Regions from separate parts of the Vibrio sp. 378 genome, predicted to be linked through region 1. Evidence: predicted binding sites of a transcription regulator. Region 1 holds the regulator's gene; the other holds the start of a gene.
What was found. The regulator CRP, encoded in region 1, controls carbon source genes, mostly activating them, when cyclic AMP is high. The targets are predictions, from matches to a motif close to TGTGANNNNNNTCACA.
Positions count from the first base shown of each region.

Region 2: udp (uridine phosphorylase) is a predicted target of CRP. The motif match lies at 4,415-4,430, and genes of this name have one in related genera.

Region 1 covers NZ_JAWOUO010000020.1:29,368-37,938, forward strand. Annotated here, with positions in the region: gene astD (succinylglutamate-semialdehyde dehydrogenase) at 1-581, shown strand, start outside; gene R7Q48_RS22030 (DUF1338 domain-containing protein) at 830-1,621, shown strand; gene crp (cAMP-activated global transcriptional regulator CRP) at 1,758-2,390, opposite strand; gene R7Q48_RS22040 (phosphoribulokinase) at 2,631-3,500, opposite strand; gene R7Q48_RS22045 (YheU family protein) at 3,626-3,838, opposite strand; gene R7Q48_RS22050 (hydrolase) at 3,872-4,879, opposite strand; gene R7Q48_RS22055 (TIGR02444 family protein) at 4,967-5,455, opposite strand; gene R7Q48_RS22060 (ABC transporter ATP-binding protein) at 5,452-7,371, opposite strand; gene kefG (glutathione-regulated potassium-efflux system ancillary protein KefG) at 7,581-8,174, shown strand; gene kefB (glutathione-regulated potassium-efflux system protein KefB) at 8,158-8,571, shown strand, end outside.
Region 2 covers NZ_JAWOUO010000004.1:16,925-25,495, reverse strand. Annotated here, with positions in the region: gene R7Q48_RS08910 (methyl-accepting chemotaxis protein) at 88-2,079, shown strand; gene R7Q48_RS08905 (DUF1887 family protein) at 2,243-3,403, shown strand; gene udp (uridine phosphorylase) at 3,561-4,319, opposite strand; gene R7Q48_RS08895 (zinc/cadmium/mercury/lead-transporting ATPase) at 4,634-6,940, opposite strand; gene R7Q48_RS08890 (CBS domain-containing protein) at 7,113-7,532, opposite strand; gene R7Q48_RS08885 (RNA methyltransferase) at 7,778-8,512, opposite strand.

The sequences.
Region 1 (8,571 bases):
ATGCGCTTATCACCAAACTCGTTGAAGCGACACGCAATATTCGCGTAGACCAACCATTTGCAGAACCTGCGCCATTTATGGGACCGCAAATTTCGGTCGCGGCAGCCAAGTTTATTCTTGACGCACAAGCTAATCTACAGTCTCTTGGCGGTGAAAGCTTGATTGAAGCGAAAGCAGGAGAGGCGGCGTTTGTTTCTCCTGGCATCATTGATGTAACGAACATTGCTGAGTTACCAGATGAAGAATACTTCGGCCCACTTCTGCAAGTGGTGCGCTACGAAGGATTAGATAAAGCCGTGGCGCTAGCAAACGATACGCGCTTTGGCTTATCTGCTGGTTTGGTTTCAACCGACGACCAAGAGTGGGAATACTTCGTTGACCACATTCGTGCAGGTATCGTGAACCGTAACCGCCAGCTCACTGGTGCAAGCGGTGATGCGCCATTTGGTGGTCCGGGGGCGTCGGGTAACTTGCGCCCAAGCGCTTACTACGCAGCAGATTACTGTGCGTACCCAATGGCATCAATGGAAGGTCAAGAAACTGTCTTGCCTGCAACATTGAGTCCAGGTGTAGCGCTATAAGTTTTTATTATAGAGTCGCAACTATGCATTGCGGCTCACCTTGCCGGCGCATCATTTAGGTATGGGTTGTAGTGATCGTTGGCAGAACACGAAAAGTGAGCAAAGACTCGGAAAAGCGTGTTGACTGACTGGCATTTACCGTCACAGGTTGATGGTTGCTCGTTCATTATTCTGGACAACTCTTGTTGTGAACGAGCAGCCAACTTCCGCTTACCTTTAAACTCTACATCTCGTAACAAGGAGTCGTTATGACGCCCGATGTGTTATTTGAATCGCTATGGCAAGATTACATTCAACGTCTTTGCCCTTCGGCTGCTAAAGTGCATCAGCTGCTTCAAGAAGATGAGCCTCTGATTAATGATCATATAGCTTTACGTACCTTCAATATCGCGCCTCTTGGTATTGAAACTCTAGCTAAGCCATTTGTAGCTATTGGTTACAAGGCGTGTGGTGATTACGTTTTCGAAAGCAAAAAGCTGGTTGCTAAGCACTATGAGCACCCAGATCCGAAGCAACCTAAAGTATTTATTAGTGAGCTAAAAGTTGAAGAGTGCTCGCCTGAGCTACAAGAGATTGTGAAAAATTTGGTGGCACAAGTCGATGCTGACAAGCTGAACGATAGCGCATTCTTACATGGTGGACGCTTGTGGGATTTAAGCTTTGCTGATTACCAAACGTTGGCTAAAGAAAGTGAGTACGCATCTTGGCTTGCGGCGCATGGTTACGGAGCAAACCACTTCACGGTGAGCGTTAACCAGCTCAATGAATATGAAGAAGTGAAGCAGGTAAACAATCATCTGCGTACCGCTGGGTTTACCATTAATGAAAATGGTGGTGAAGTGAAGGGCACTCCTGAGGTGTTGCTAGAGCAGTCATCGACCATGGCAGATAAAGTAGCGGTTCGTTTTAGCGAAGGCACTGAAATTATCCCTGGCGGGTTTTATGAATTTGCTAAGCGCTATCCGATGGAAAATGGTGATTTGTACCCAGGTTTCGTGGCTGCTTCAGCTGACAAAATCTTTGAAAGTACGAATGGCTAAGTTTTAGGGTTAACCTGTTAAGCTTACTCATTAGTGTTCGCTGCACCCTATCTCATTTGGTCATGAGCAAATAAAAAGCCACCAATGTTGCCATTGGTGGCTTTTATAATTTTGTTCGTGTCACTCTAGTTCGAGATTAACGAGTACCGTAAACCACGATGGTTTTACCGTGAGCAGAGATTAGGTTCTGCTCTTCTAGCATCTTCAAGATACGACCTACTGTCTCACGAGAACAGCCAACAATTTGACCGATTTCTTGACGAGTGATCTTTATTTGCATGCCGTCTGGGTGAGTCATTGCGTCTGGTTGTTTTGCAAGGTTCAGAAGCGTCTGAGCGATACGACCAGTTACGTCTAGGAACGCCAGGTCACCCACTTTTTGGCTAGTTACTTGAAGACGACGAGCCATCTGCGCAGAAAGACGCATTAGGATGTCTGGGTTTACTTGGATAAGCTGACGGAACTTCTTGAAAGAAATTTCAGCAACTTCACAAGGAGATTTAGCACGAACCCAAGCTGTGCGCTCTTGGTCTTCCTCGAATAGACCAAGTTCACCAATAAAGTCTCCTTGGTTTAGGTAAGAAAGGATCATCTCCTTACCTTCTTCGTCTTTGATAAGAACCGCAACAGAACCTTTAACGATGTAGTACAAAGTTTCTGCCTTTTCGCCCGCGTGAATTAGCGTGCTCTTTGAAGGGTACTTATGAATATGACAGTGTGAAAGAAACCACTCTAATGTTGGGTCGGTTTGAGGTTTACCTAGAACCATAATATCTCACTTCCTCTGCAGGGTACGCTTGCGCTATCCATATTTTAGCTAAGCCTGAATTAGGCCTACTAGAATAAGAGCACTTTTTATATGCTGCAAGCTCTCTTGTGTTTCGGTAAGAAATAGTATCCTTTTTCGAAAACGATTTCTTGATTTTAATCGTGCCATGATTGAGATTTTGTAAGCAAAACTGTGCACATGATCACGGTATGAAAAGTAAACATCTTCGCAGGCAGGTTTTTAGCCAATTTTCCCTGTTTCGATGAGCTGTTGTAGGATAGGCCGAACTATGAGCTCCATTGCAAAGCTCATCTTACCGCCGGGTACGACAATCGTGTTGTGGCGTGACATGAATGAGCCATCAATCATGGCCAGCAGATATGGGAAGTCGACATTCTTGATACCGCGTAGGCGAATCACCACAAAACTCTCATCCAAACTAGGGATGCCTTTTGCATTAAGTGGGTTGGAAGTATCAACGGTCGGTACGCGCTGGAAGTTGATGTGAGTACGAGAAAACTGCGGAGTGATATAGTTGAGGTAATCGTCCATGGATCGCACGATTGAGTCCATTACCGCTTCACGCGAATGGCCGCGATCGCGAGTGTCACGTACGAATTTTTGGATCCACTCTAAGTTCACAATCGGCACCATGCCAATTAAGAAATCCACATGTTGAGCAACATTAACATCGCCATCGACCACGCCACCATGTAACCCTTCATAAAACAGCACGTCGCTGTTTTCGGGTAAGTCTTGCCACGGTGTAAACGTGCCTGGCATTTGATTGTAGGGAACCGCTTCGTCAAACGTGTGCAGATAACGGCGCACGCTGCCAGTACCATCATGCCCGAACTTACGGAAAAACTCTTCTAATCCCGGGAAGTCATTAGCTTGTGGGCCAAAGTAGCTAATGTGTCGACCTTGCTCGCGGGCTTTGCGAATTTCGATGTCCATTTCTGGGCGAGTAAAGCGATGGAAGCTATCGCCTTCAACCCATGCGGGTTTAACGTTCATCATATTGAACATTTTACGGAAGGCTTCAGATGTAGTGGTCGTGCCGGCACCGGACGAACCAGTAACCGCAATAATTGGGTGTTTAGCTGACATGACAAACCTTGTCGAAAATTACTTACCTGTAATGTGCAGTAGAGTTACTACTGCACGGTCGATATCCCACTATAGCACGTAACAATACCTTGTCATCGAGTGGGATACGGTAAAATGTGAAGGGTCTAAAATTTTGTTTTATGTTGAATATCGACGGTTTCGTGTAGCTCAGAGAACACGATAACCGCTTCACCTTTTTCCAATTGAGCTTTAACTTGATCAATTTTGTCTTGCAAAGAAACCTCAACGGTTCCGTAATCCGTTCCTTCGCGTAAGACGAATTCACGAATTAAGTTTTCCAATGTTTCCGGCGCAATGTCTTGCCATGGAATGATCATAAATACCTCTAACTTTTATGATGAGCGGCTAGTTTACTGCGTTCGTTGCTTGGATACAGCAGAAAGGTAATCTGCGGCGATACTTTCGTAATACGCGGGCAGCGCTTCCTCCAACCAAAACTTAGGTTTTAACGCCGTTCCTGTTAGGAAGCCAACATGGCCACCGTGTTCAAAGAGACGGTAATCAATGTTATCTGGCAAAACAAACTTCGGTATCACATCATCGGTCATGAACGGATCGTCTTTGGCATGGATGATCAGTGTGGGTAGCGTGATTTGCTGTAGTTTACTTAAGCCAGAACATTGATCGTAATAATCTTGTGCGTCTTTAAAACCGTGCAGTGGTGCCGTGATCAAATCATCGAATTCATACAATCTTGTGACACGTTTTATTGAGTTGTAGGACAGCGCAAGCTCACCATGCAGTAGATGATGCTTTTGTAACGCGTTACGTTTCAGTGAAGAAAGCAGGTAACGGCGATACACTTTTGAAAAGCCTTGTTCTATACGGTTCGCACACGCCGCTAGGTCTAAAGGCGCTGAGATAATAGTCGCTGCATTCAAAATAGGGTGGTCTTTATATTGGGCTAAATAATTCGCCAACATGTTACCGCCAAGAGAAATACCAACTGCAACTTTGGGATTATCAGGAAAACGTTGTTCAAGGTGCTCTAGGAAGTAACGAGCATCCATCACTTCTCCCGAGTGATAAGCTCGTGCTTTTTTGTTTGGTTTACCGCTGCAGCCACGAAAATGCATCATCACCGACAGCCATCCAGATTGAGCAAATGCATTCATTAGCCCATTGGCATAAGGGCTATAGAAGCACCCCTCTAACCCATGAAATAAAACAAAAATCGGCTTTTTTTGTGCAGGCTCTTGGGTTGGGTCCTCGCTCCACGCGAGATCGAGAAAGTCGCCATCGGATGTATCGAGGGTTTGCCAAATCGGCGTAAATAACGCTTTTTTGCGAATAAAACGCGGCAAAAGCGTTTGGAGATGCGGGTTTTTGATCCCGGCGGCTGCGAAAAATTGTGTCATACCTAACTGCTCTTATGCGGTCCTTCGGTGTCCGTTGAAGAACTTATTAATATAATCCTTTATAAAGATTATAGGTATTCTACAGATTTATGGGCGTTTTGGTGGTTGAATGTTTGGCACCGGAATAGCAAAGGCTTGCTGCAAATGCTCCCCACCGAGTTGACGACAGTATCTCAACGTCAGTGGGTCACCATCATTTTTGAGTAGTGCAAGTGAGTTAATGCAGTCCACCAAATCCGCTTGTTGCTGCTTTTCTAGTTGCAGCTCAAACTGCAAGGTCTCACGATACAAAGCGTCATTGACTTGAGACTTAAGGTGGCGACGAAGGTCGCGAAAGGAGTGAAGTAAAGTTTCGCTCCTACCTAGACAGTCTTGCACCAAGGGCCAGTCTTTTTCTTGGAAAATGAGTTGCTGCTCATCGAGCCATCTGAGCAGCAGGAGTAGGTTCACGTTACCGTGGTAGTTGTTCTGTAATGATAAACACGCCTCTTTCACTTCTCGCACACCATAAAATTGCAGACTAAACTGCCAAAGGTGTTCTAGGGTGAGTGTGTATTCAGCGTGTTGATTACTCATTGATTAAACTCTAGCTCCATCTGCTCCAACGTTTCTTGAGCAGACATCCATTCCATTTCAATTTCTTCGAGCTCAGCTTTACTGGAAGCTTGAAGTGCCAGCACTTGGTTAAGTTTAGCTTTATTTTCGGCCGCATACAGTGAGTTGTCCGCCAATTGTTCTTCAGCTTCGGCCAGTGCAGCACCTAACTTATCCATTTTATTTTCTAGTTGTGTCAGCGTTTTGCGAATTGGCGCTGTCTGTTTTCGAAACTCTGCATCGCGACGTTTTTGCTCTTTCTTCGCAGCTGCGCTGTTGGCCGTATCTTTGCTTGGCTGCGCAGCCTGCGCTTCTTTGCGTTCCGCTCTTTGTTGTTCGGTTAACCATTTATAATAGTCATTTAAATCACCGTCGAACGGAGCAACTTGTCGATCATGCACTAAATACAAGTCATCGGTCGTAGCGCGCAGTAAATAGCGGTCGTGCGAAACAATCACCATCGCACCTTCGAATGTTTGCAGTGCCATCGTAAGTGCTTGGCGCATGTCCAAGTCTAAGTGGTTGGTCGGTTCATCAAGTAGCAACAGGTTTGGCTTTTGCCACACAATTAAAGCCAATACCAAACGGGCTTTTTCGCCACCAGAAAACGGCGCAACTTTTTCTAGTGCTTTGTCACCTTGGAAGCCAAAGCTACCTAGGTAATCACGTAGCTGCTGTTCGGTTTGATCGGGTGCGATTTGCATCATGTGTTGCAGCGGCGTTTCTTCAGGATGAAGCGTTTCTAACTGGTGCTGAGCGAAGTAACCAATTTTCACGCCTTGTGAGTAAGTTAGGTCACCACCTTGCGCGTTAAGTTCACCAGAGAGCAGCTTGATTAAGGTCGATTTACCCGCACCATTACGGCCGAGTAGACCAATACGACTGCCAGGAACCAAGTTTAAGCGGATCTTCTCTAAGATGAGGTTGTCACCGTAACCTGCAGATACTTCATCCATCATCATGATTGGGTTTGGCAGCGCAGCTGGCTCACGGAATTGAAAGCTAAATGGGTTATCGAATTGAGCTGGCAGTACTTTTTCCATGCGCTCCAAAGCTTTGATACGACTTTGGGCTTGGCGTGCTTTTGATGCTTTGTAACGGAAGCGGTCGATGTAGCTTTGCATGTGCGACATCTGCTTCTGTTGCTTTTCAAACATCGCTTGTTGCAACACCATCTTTTGTGCGCGTTGGTTTTCGAATGACGAGTAGTTACCCGTGTATTCGTTCAGCTGCTGATTCTCGATGTGAATGATGCGACCAACAATTGGATCAAGGAAGTCTCGGTCGTGCGAGATCAGAATCAGCGTGCCAGGGTAGTTTTGTAGCCAACGCTCTAACCACATTACCGCGTCCAAATCCAAGTGGTTGGTTGGTTCGTCGAGTAGCAGTAGATCAGAACGACACAATAGCGCTTGAGCCAAGTTAAGACGCATACGCCAACCACCCGAGAATTGGGTCAAACTCCAACTCATTTGCTCTTGGCTGAACCCTAAACCATCGAGCAGTTCTGCCGCGCGAGCGCGAATGCTGTAACCACCAATGGTTTCAATTTTACCGTGTATCTCGGCAACTAGGGTTCCGTTGTCTTGTGTTTCTGCTTCAGCTAACTGCTTTTCGAGAGCGCGGTACTCGCGATCACCATCAATGACGTATTCCAGTGCAGTGCGCTCTAGCGCAGGCGTTTCCTGTGCGACCCAGGCCAACTCCCAGTGTTGAGGTTGGCTAAATGAGCCAGCATCAATTGACAGTTCATCTTTCAGTAGGGCAAACAGCGTTGATTTACCGCAGCCGTTTTTGCCCACAAGACCGACTTTATCGCCAGGGTGAATAGTCGCAGAAGCTTGGTCTAAAAGAGGTTTACCGCCACGCAGTAACTGAATATCAGAGAAGGTAATCATAAAGTTTTCATTCACTTTGCGCAGTGCGCGTTGCTTGGTTACATAGCGAAGTGGTTTCAATCGTTTTTAAAGCCACTTGGGTATATATCTAGCGGTGAATAGTAGGGGTATTGGCCGGAAAAGTCGATTGATTCGCTTTAATTGCATTATGCTGTACAAAAAAGTATAACAATTTGATAACGGATAAAAATAACCACAAGGACGACCATTTGGCTGTTGCACCGTCTATTCTCCCAAAAGTTCTGGTCATTTATGCTCATCCAGAGCCACATAACTCGATTGCCAATCAAGTGATGATAAAAAAAGCTCAGTCGCTTGATCACGTCACTGTGCACGATCTTTACGGTGTTTACCCTGATTTCTTTATTGATGTGAATTACGAACATGAGTTGTTACTCGCTCACGATGTGATTGTATTTCACCACCCACTTTATATGTATTCATGTCCAGCCCTGTTAAAAGAGTGGCTAGACCGAGTGTTAGGTAAAGGCTTTGCGTTTGGCGGAGGTGCGGCGCTAGAAGGAAAATACTGGCGCAGTGTCATTACAACAGGTGGTAAAGAAGAAGCCTTCAGTGCGAAGGGGTACAACAAATACCCACTTGAGCAAATCTTGCAACCGTTTGAACTGACGGCAGCTCTATGCCAAATGCACTGGATTGAACCTCTGGTGTTGTATTGGTCAAGAAATGTTTCGGATATTGAACGCTACGAACATGCCGAGTTATACCGTGGATGGCTGAGTAACCCACTTGAAAACTGGCAAGCGGCAGATCGAGGAGGTCAGTATGGCGATCACCAGTGAGTTTCTTCAAAGCAGTGTGGTCTTTCTTTCGGCTGCGGTTATTGCGGTGCCGATTGCTCAGCGCCTTGGGCTTGGCTCGGTTTTAGGTTATTTACTCGCTGGTGTGTTGATTGGCCCATGGGGGCTTGGCTTAATTAGCGACGTTGATGCCATTTTGCATTTTGCCGAGCTTGGGGTTGTGTTGTTACTGTTTTTGATAGGGCTGGAATTAAACCCTAAAAAATTGTGGCAGATGCGAGGGCCGATTTTAGGTTTAGGCGGTGCGCAGGTTGTGGTCACGACCGCCGTGATTGGTAGTGTCGTCAGTATGTTTGGCGTAAGCATGCAAGTGAGTTTGGTGATCGGGATGGGGTTGGCGCTGTCCTCGACGGCGATTGCGCTTAAAGTCATTGAAGAG
Region 2 (8,571 bases), on a different contig from region 1:
TTTTTTAAGACAATTATTATTTTTATACCCAAGTAAATTCAAAAATACTTGGGTAGCTTGTCTATTTTTGGGAGAGGAAGCTCACTTATGCGAGGTTCAGTTATTAAAAGGATGTATGCCGGCTTTGCACTGATCATCATCCTATTTGCCGTCACAATTGCCATTATGATGGGAGGAATGAGTGATATTCACGGAAAATTTAGCACGGTTTCTAAATCATCCCTACCGTTGGTATCGTTATCTAATCAAACCAGTGTTGAGCTGCTTTCTGCCGACAAATCATTTAAAGACTTCCTGACGACAGAGAATAAACAACGCATGGATGAAATGCGTCAGGAATTTGCTAGATCTCAACAGCGCTTCGAATCCACATTGGCTCAACTGAAAACCGCAAGCCAAATCTACCCTTCTCTTGCCGAACCGTTTTCACAGTTAAAAACGTTAGAGCAGAGCTATTTTACAGAAGCTCTAGAGGCCATGGACAACTACGAAGCAATGTTTGCGGCTCAAGAAGAAGTGCAAAAATCCTCACGCCGCTTCCAAAAACTGAATACCGAACTTTCGGTTGGTCTTAAAGAATATGTGGCAGATCAAACCAGCATTTCTGTCAAAGTCATGGCAAAGAGCTACTTTATCAAGTTAAAAGATGCCGAAGTAATTACCTCTGATGCCCTCGCCAGTTCCAACCCTGAGTTTGTTACGCAAGCCGTAGCTAAAAACCGCAAAGCAGTAACGCACTTGAATTACGCATTCCGCGGGTTGGTGACTCAGCTTCCTGAGCTAGAAAAAGCTTTTGGCGAATCTGTAGAGCAATTTACTCGTGACGTTGGTATGCGTGGCGGTGTGCTAGACCAACATAATAATTACCTCAATGCTCGCGCCGCTTTGTATAACAATATCGCCAACCTAGCAAATAAAGTGGATTCAACCATGGCGATTCTTGAGCAATTCACGACAACCGCAACAGATAAGCTCAATGAATCATTGGCAGACGCAGGTGACATATATTCGGCGGGTGTAACGAAAGCCATCATCATTGGCGTTATTGTCGTTTTACTCGCGACAGCGATTGGCTACCACATCGCACAAAGCGTTCGCGAACCGTTGACTCGTATTCTAAAAGTGTTAGAAAGCCTGACTGAAGGTGATATGACACAGCGTATCGACATTCGCTATAACAACGAATTCAGCCGTGTGAGTGGACACATTAACTCACTCGCCGACAACCTTCACGAGATCTTGGTGAAACTCAACGAAGCGTCAGAAAACCTATCGTCAACCGCGACAACCAACGAACGCACCTCTTCGCAAGCACAAATTAAATTGAGCTCTCAACGCGAACAAACAGCAAACGTCGCTACCGCGATGACAGAAATGTCTCATTCAGTGCAGGAAGTCGCGCAAAGTGCGCAAGGCTCGTTAGAAATGGTGCAACGCGTCGAATCTGCCTCTGAAGAAGGTAGAAATGTTATGAGCAGTAATATCTCAACCATTAATCAACTAGAAACACGTTTGAACGAATCGGTCTCCGCAGTTTCTGAGCTACAAAAAATGAGTGGTCAAATTGGGTCTATCCTTGATGTGATCCGCAACATTGCGGAGCAAACCAACCTACTGGCATTGAACGCGGCAATTGAAGCGGCTCGCGCTGGTGAACAAGGTCGCGGCTTCGCGGTAGTGGCAGATGAAGTACGAGTACTCGCATCAAGAACGACTCAATCAACCACTGAAATTGAATCCATGATCAGTAATCTGCAAGCTAGCTCGCAATCGGCGAACCAAGTCATACAAAGCTGTATGAGCGATATGGAGATGTCGGTTGAGCAAGCATCAAAAGCGAACAGCTCAATGGAAGAGATCCAGGCGCTAATCATCGAAATCAGCCAAATGAGTACGCACATTTCACAAGCAGCAGCAGAGCAAAGTGAAACATCAACAGACATTGCTCGCAGCATTGAAGATATCAACAGTATCGCCGATGAAAGTTTCCAAGCCATGTCGAGTATCGCACAAACCAGTGAATCACTGACCCACTTGGCTCATCAGCAAAATGAATTGGTCCACCGCTTTAAGTTATAAATACTTTATAACTAAGAGCATTAATTAGTGCAATCAACTGTATAAGGGCGACTTTTTGTTAAGTCGCCCTTGTTTTTTGTCGGCCATGTCTACATATGATTAATAAGGCCAGCTCATCCCCTTGCACAACTCTTTTCGAGCGGCCTCATAAAAAGGAAAATCTATGGCTGTTCATGTTGGTATTATCGACCAAGACCCAGTGAGATTGGTCACTCCTCTATTAGATAATCGTACGCTAAGCACACATATCGTCTTCATCGGAGACAAGAGCCAGTTAGATATATTTGACCGACTGAGTGCCGTTTTAGATCAACGAGAAATTACTTCTGAATTTTTTGAAATTCCATCCGCTGTTAATACATCTCTGATCAAACAAGCAATTCAAAAACTGGCAAAAGACCTCCATGAACGCGGCGAAGATGTAAAATTGAACGCGAGCTGTGGTCTTCGTCATCGCTTGTTGTCGGTGTACGAAGTTTTCCGTACCTATCGCTGGCCAATTTTTGTGGTAGAGCCTAGTAGCGATAAGCTTTGTTGGTTATACCCTGATGGCAAAGAAGATACCCAAGTCGAAGATCACATTACGATTGCAGATTACCTCACTATCTTTGGTGCACGCGGCGAGTTTCACCACGTTGATTTACCACCTCTTCTTGATAAAAAATTGTATGAACTTGGTGAACGATGGGCCTCAAATGCGCTTGAGCTTGGGCCAGGTCTAGCAACACTTAACTACCTTGCAACCACATGCCGCAAAGAACAAAAGCTTGATGTCGAGCTCTCCGAAAAACAGCAGGGCTACCGTGAGCTCAACATGTTGCTTTCAGATTTAGTAGAAGCAGAAATCGCCACCTACGAGAATGGCGTTTTAACGTTTGCAGATGAAGATGCTCGACGCTTTTCAAACGGTGAGTGGTTAGAGACTTTGGTTCACAGCACCGTGAAGCAAATCCAAGACACCATGCCGACGATCCAAGATCGATCGTTAAATGTTCAGGTTTATCGCAAACTTGGTGAAAGTGAAGTACGCAATGAGTTAGATGTCGCAACAGTTGTAAACAACAAGCTGCACATCATCGAGTGCAAAACCAAAGGCATGAGAGATGACGGCGACGATACTTTATATAAGTTAGAATCGCTTCGCGATCTATTAGGTGGCTTACAAGCGCGCGCAATGTTGGTGAGCTTCCGTCCTCTTCGTCACAATGACATTACTCGTGCTGAAGACTTAGGGCTAGCCCTGATTGGCCCTGATGAGCTTAAAGATTTAAGAACGCACTTAACGGCTTGGTTTAAAGACGCGGGCGGTTCAGACGAGATATAGTGCCATTAAGAAAAGCTAAAATTCACAACGATAAAAAGCAGCATTAATGCTGCTTTTTTTATACCTAAATTTTAGCTGTACGCATTTCTATAAGTAGAAAAAAACCAGAGGTTAGCCTCTGGTTTTTTCTGTTTGTTTAAATGCCAACTATAGCGGCTTAAAGCATTTTACGCGCTGCTTCTACAACCACTTTAATTGAACGCGCTTCCGTTTCTTTCAGAGTTGAATGATCTGGAATCTCTTTTTGTGTACGGTTGATGATAACACCAGCCACACAACCCGCTTTTAAACCAGAGCTCGCACACATTGTTAGCAGTGTTGCAGACTCCATCTCGAAGTTAAGTACGCCCATGTCTTGCCATTCTTGCATAGAGCCTTGGAAACGCTTAACAACACGACCAGAGAACGTATCGTAACGTTCTTGACCAGGGTAGAACGTGTCGCTTGATGCAGTCACACCCATGTGAACCGTAGCGCCAGACTCTTCTACCGCTGCTTTCATTGCGGTTGCTACTTCAAAGTCAGCAACTGCTGGGAATTCCATAGGAGCAAAGTGTAGGCTCGCACCGTCAAGACGAACTGACCCCGTCGTTACGATCATGTCACCCACGTTTACATGCGGTTGAATTGCACCCGTTGTACCAACACGTAGGAAAGTGCGAACACCAAGCTGTGCCAATTCCTCAACTGCGATAGAGGTAGAAGGACCACCAATACCTGTAGAACAAACCACAACAGGTTTACCGTCTAGCTCTGCACGGTATAGCGTGTATTCACGATGGCTTGCTAGAAATACTGGATTTTCCATTTGTTCTGCGATTTTTTGAACACGCGCTGGGTCACCAGGAATGATCGCTAGAGTCGCACCATTAAGATCAGCTTCAGTAATACCTAAATGGAATACAGCTTGAGACATAAGTCGCTCCTTATTGTGGCTTGTTTTATGAACAATAAGCTCATTAATCAGTTATTGGGTACAGATGCACTGTAGCGAACCTTTCACCAACATAGAGTGATCACAATCACAATGACAAAATGTAATGAAAATGAAATTTCAAACAAAACTGGTATTGATCACACTTTAAGGGGCATTAGATCATTTTGTTGCATAGCAATGCGTGATTTCAAGGACGAGAAAAACGTCTGATCGCATCAGGTGAATACGGTTAAAAAAAGCCCGATACACGAATGCCTCGGGCTATTAATGAGTGGGATCAATGGTTAGGTCAGTTATTTAATCTGCTTGGACTCAAAACGAAGTAATCTCAACGCATTCAATGTCACCAGTGCTGTTGCACCACTGTCGGCTAATACAGCAACCCACAACCCAGTAACACCAAGTAAACTTGTCACTAAGAATACACCTTTCAAACCTAGCGCTAACGCGACATTCTGACGAATGTTACTTAGCGTCGCACGCGACAGTTCTATCATGGCAGGTAGCTCAATCAAACGGTTGTGTGTTAACGCCGCATCAGCTGTCTCGAGCGCAACATCCGTACCGCCTCCCATCGCAATGCCGATACTCGAAGCTTTCATGGCTGGAGCATCATTGATACCGTCTCCCACCATCGCAACGGTATGTTGTTGTGATAGCTTCTCGACGTAATGCACCTTGTCTGCAGGTAACAAACTCGCTTTATAATCCAAGCCTATTCTATTTGCCATTGCTTCTGCACTTCTCGGGTTGTCACCCGTTAGCATCACCGACGTGACCCCAAGTTCCTTCAACATTGCGATGGCTTGCTGGGCATCTGAGCGCAATGTATCTTGCCATGCGATCACGCCAATGACCTCGTCATCGTAACGAACAATGACAACCGTTTTACCTTGTTGTTCCAACGTAACCACTTGCTCTTTGGCTTCCTGAGAAAGTGGAAAGTCTGCCTTTGAAGGCGTGACCACTTGGACCATTTTTCCATCGACGTAACCAGTGACACCAGAGCCTACTTGCGCGGTTTTATCCAACGCTTCAGGAATAGTAAGCCCCTGCTCTTGCACTTTGGTAACTAAAGAAACCGCTAGAGGATGACTTGAACCAACCTCGATTGACGCAGTTAGGCTAAGTAATTTGTCTTCATCCATATCAAAAGCAAAGACGTCAGTCACTTCTGGTTTACCTTGCGTCAGTGTCCCAGTTTTATCAAATGCGACAGACTCAACCTTGCCAAGCAACTCAAGCGCCGCTCCACCTTTGATCAATGCGCCCCGCTTAGCAGCTGCCGCCAAGCCAGAAGTGATCGCCGCAGGCGTTGAAATTACTAATGCACATGGACAAGCAATCAACAGCAGGGCGAGTCCTCGATAGATCCACGTTTCCCACGGTTGGGCAAATAGTAATGGCGGCGTAACGATAACCATAAGAGACACCAGCATCATTAGCGGCGTATACCAACGGCTAAATTTATCAAGAAAGCGTTCTAATGGTGCCTTACGGGATTCTGCTTCTTCAATCAAATGAAGAATTCGGTCTATCGCATTCTCGCCCTGACGGGAAGTCACCTGTAAACGAACCACTTTATCGACAACCACAGCCCCGGCCATCACTTTGCCACCGGTTTGATGTTCAACGGGAACAGATTCTCCCGTTAACGCACTTTCGTCAAAACTCGCAAGCGCATCTTGCAAAACACCGTCGGCAGGCAAACGACCTCCGGGTGCGACTTCTATGATATCCCCTGGTTTAAGCTGAGCAGCTGGTACTTCTTTACGCTCTCCATCAATAATTAAAATTGAATTTTCTGGGACTAAGTCCATTAACGCCTGGACACCGCTTCGCGCGCGAGATGATGCATATGCTTCTAACTTTTCACCAATAAGGAAAAGCAATAACACCATTGCGGCTTCGGCGGTTTCACCTAAATATAAAGCGCCGAGCGCCGCTACACTCATTAACGTTTCAATCGCAAAAGGCGTACCGCTACGCGCCAACTTAAATGCTTTGAGCGCGATTGGGTATAAACCAAGTAAACACGTCAAAGTGAATAACCAAGCGCTTATTTGAGGGTCGATCTTAGAAATTACTGCCGCAGTAGCCATTGCACCAGCAATCGAGAGAATTTGGATGTTGTCTCTTATGACGCCAAGCCAGCCTTTCTTTGTAGTGCTTGGTTTTGGAGCATCCAGTGAAGAGAGCGGGAAACCCGTTTTTTGGGCTGTCTGCTCTATCGTAGCTATCAGCTCTAGACCATCAAAATCGACGACCAGTTTTTCTGTTGCAAACAAAACCTTGGCTTGGCTGACGCCTTGTAAAGACGTAATGGCTTTCTCAAGCTTTTGCGCACAAGATGGGCAATCCATACCTGACACAAGCCAAGCGTTCCGAACGGAGGAATTACTCTCCCTTGTGGGATCGTCTTCCTCGCCTGTGTCAACGCTGCAGCCTCCTCCACTACAGCAAGAGCTTTCAGAAACATCAACACTGGCCTGAGAGATATTGAGCGAAGATTTTACTGGCGCACAGCATGACTCGCTTGCACCAAGCGGCACCGCAGTTTTGATTTTGCTAGATTGGCAACCTTGATGTTTTGTACACATAATTTTTTCCTTATTGGTATCGGTGATTTACCTATTGCTAAGGATAAACCTTAGAGTAAGCTCCAAGGTCAAGATAAATTTGTACAGTTCGGCGATAGAAAATAAAAAAGACGCCGAAGCGTCTTTCCAAACCAGTTTAAAAGCAATATTCCGTAAAGTTTAAACAGAGAGGTTAAACGGGATGCTTAAAACACTCATTTAATGTCATTCCTATGGCACGCAGCACGTCTCTTCTTGTGATAACACCAACCAACTTACCTTTGCCATCCACCACTGGATACATTTTCGGCTTTCCAACTTTCATCATGTCAGCCAGTTCAATTACTGACATTTCTGGAGAAACAGATAAGACATCATCATGCATACACTCTTGTACCGTATGTGTATCTTGGCAGTGATAACTTGCTTTCACCAACTTATCTAATAAGTCTTGCTCCGATAAAAACCCAACCACTTTTTCATTTTCATCAATGACAGGGCCACCTAGTGTGACACTTTGCATTACTTTGTTTAAAGCTGCCGAAAGTGACATATCTTTCGTGAAAGTCACCGCTTGCAACGTCATGTAATCTTTTACTTTTAATGAATGCATTCTTATCTCCTTAAGGGCATTTTATTGCGGCCTTTAGATAAGTGTCGCCTAATTTCCTGATTTTACTAAATGGAAAGGAGTAATTTTATTTATAGGCACAGCCTATTGAACTAAAACAAATAACTCACCGAACAACTTTCACTGTATTTCGTTAAACGCAAGATTTAGCCAGGCTGATTTTTCTAGGCAATAAATACAACAAAGCCAGTCAAATTGACTGGCTTTGTTATTAAGTAATTGTTGCGTTAGCTATGTTGGCGGCGCATGTTGTCTAAAATAATGCCAGTCGCCATCGCGACATTCAGTGATTCGGCACCGCCAAACGCCGGAATCGTGATCTTATCTGTCACGAATTTTGCTGCGGCTTCGCGCACACCATGAGATTCGCTGCCCATCAACAAAATACCTTCAGCAGCGAAATCCGTTTTATGAACGCTCTCTCCTTCCAAAAACGCGCCATATACTGGCAATTTGGCGTGTTCCAAGTAACTTGGCAAATCCACCAAACTCACTTGTACGCGGCCAAAGCTGCCCATGGTCGCACTGATCGTTTTAGGATTATAAGGATCAGCACAATCTGTACTCGCAATAATGTGCTTGATGCCATACCAGTCTGCAACACGAATAATCGTACCTAGATTACCAGGGTCGGATACACCATCTAGCGCAATCATCAAGCCTTTCGCTTGAGGCTCTTTTACACTCGGAATTTCAACCACAGCAATGGCCGCATTATTGCTCACAAGCGTGCTCGCTTTGGTCAATTCATCAAGCGATGCTTCAACACAATCAAAACGATTTAGCGTACCAGCATTTTGTTCGAGAAATGCCGCTGTTGCAAAAACCTGCTTCACCTTCAATGAACTACTTGCTAGCTCTAGTACGTTCTTTTCACCCTGAACTAGGAATAAGCCATGCGCTTTACGCTGTTTCTTTTGACCTAAAGCACGAAGCAGTTTTAATTGGTTTTTTGAAATCATTAAAGTATCCCAGGTGAAAATGGTTATTCGGCGAGCGTACCCTAAACAATCTTCACGAC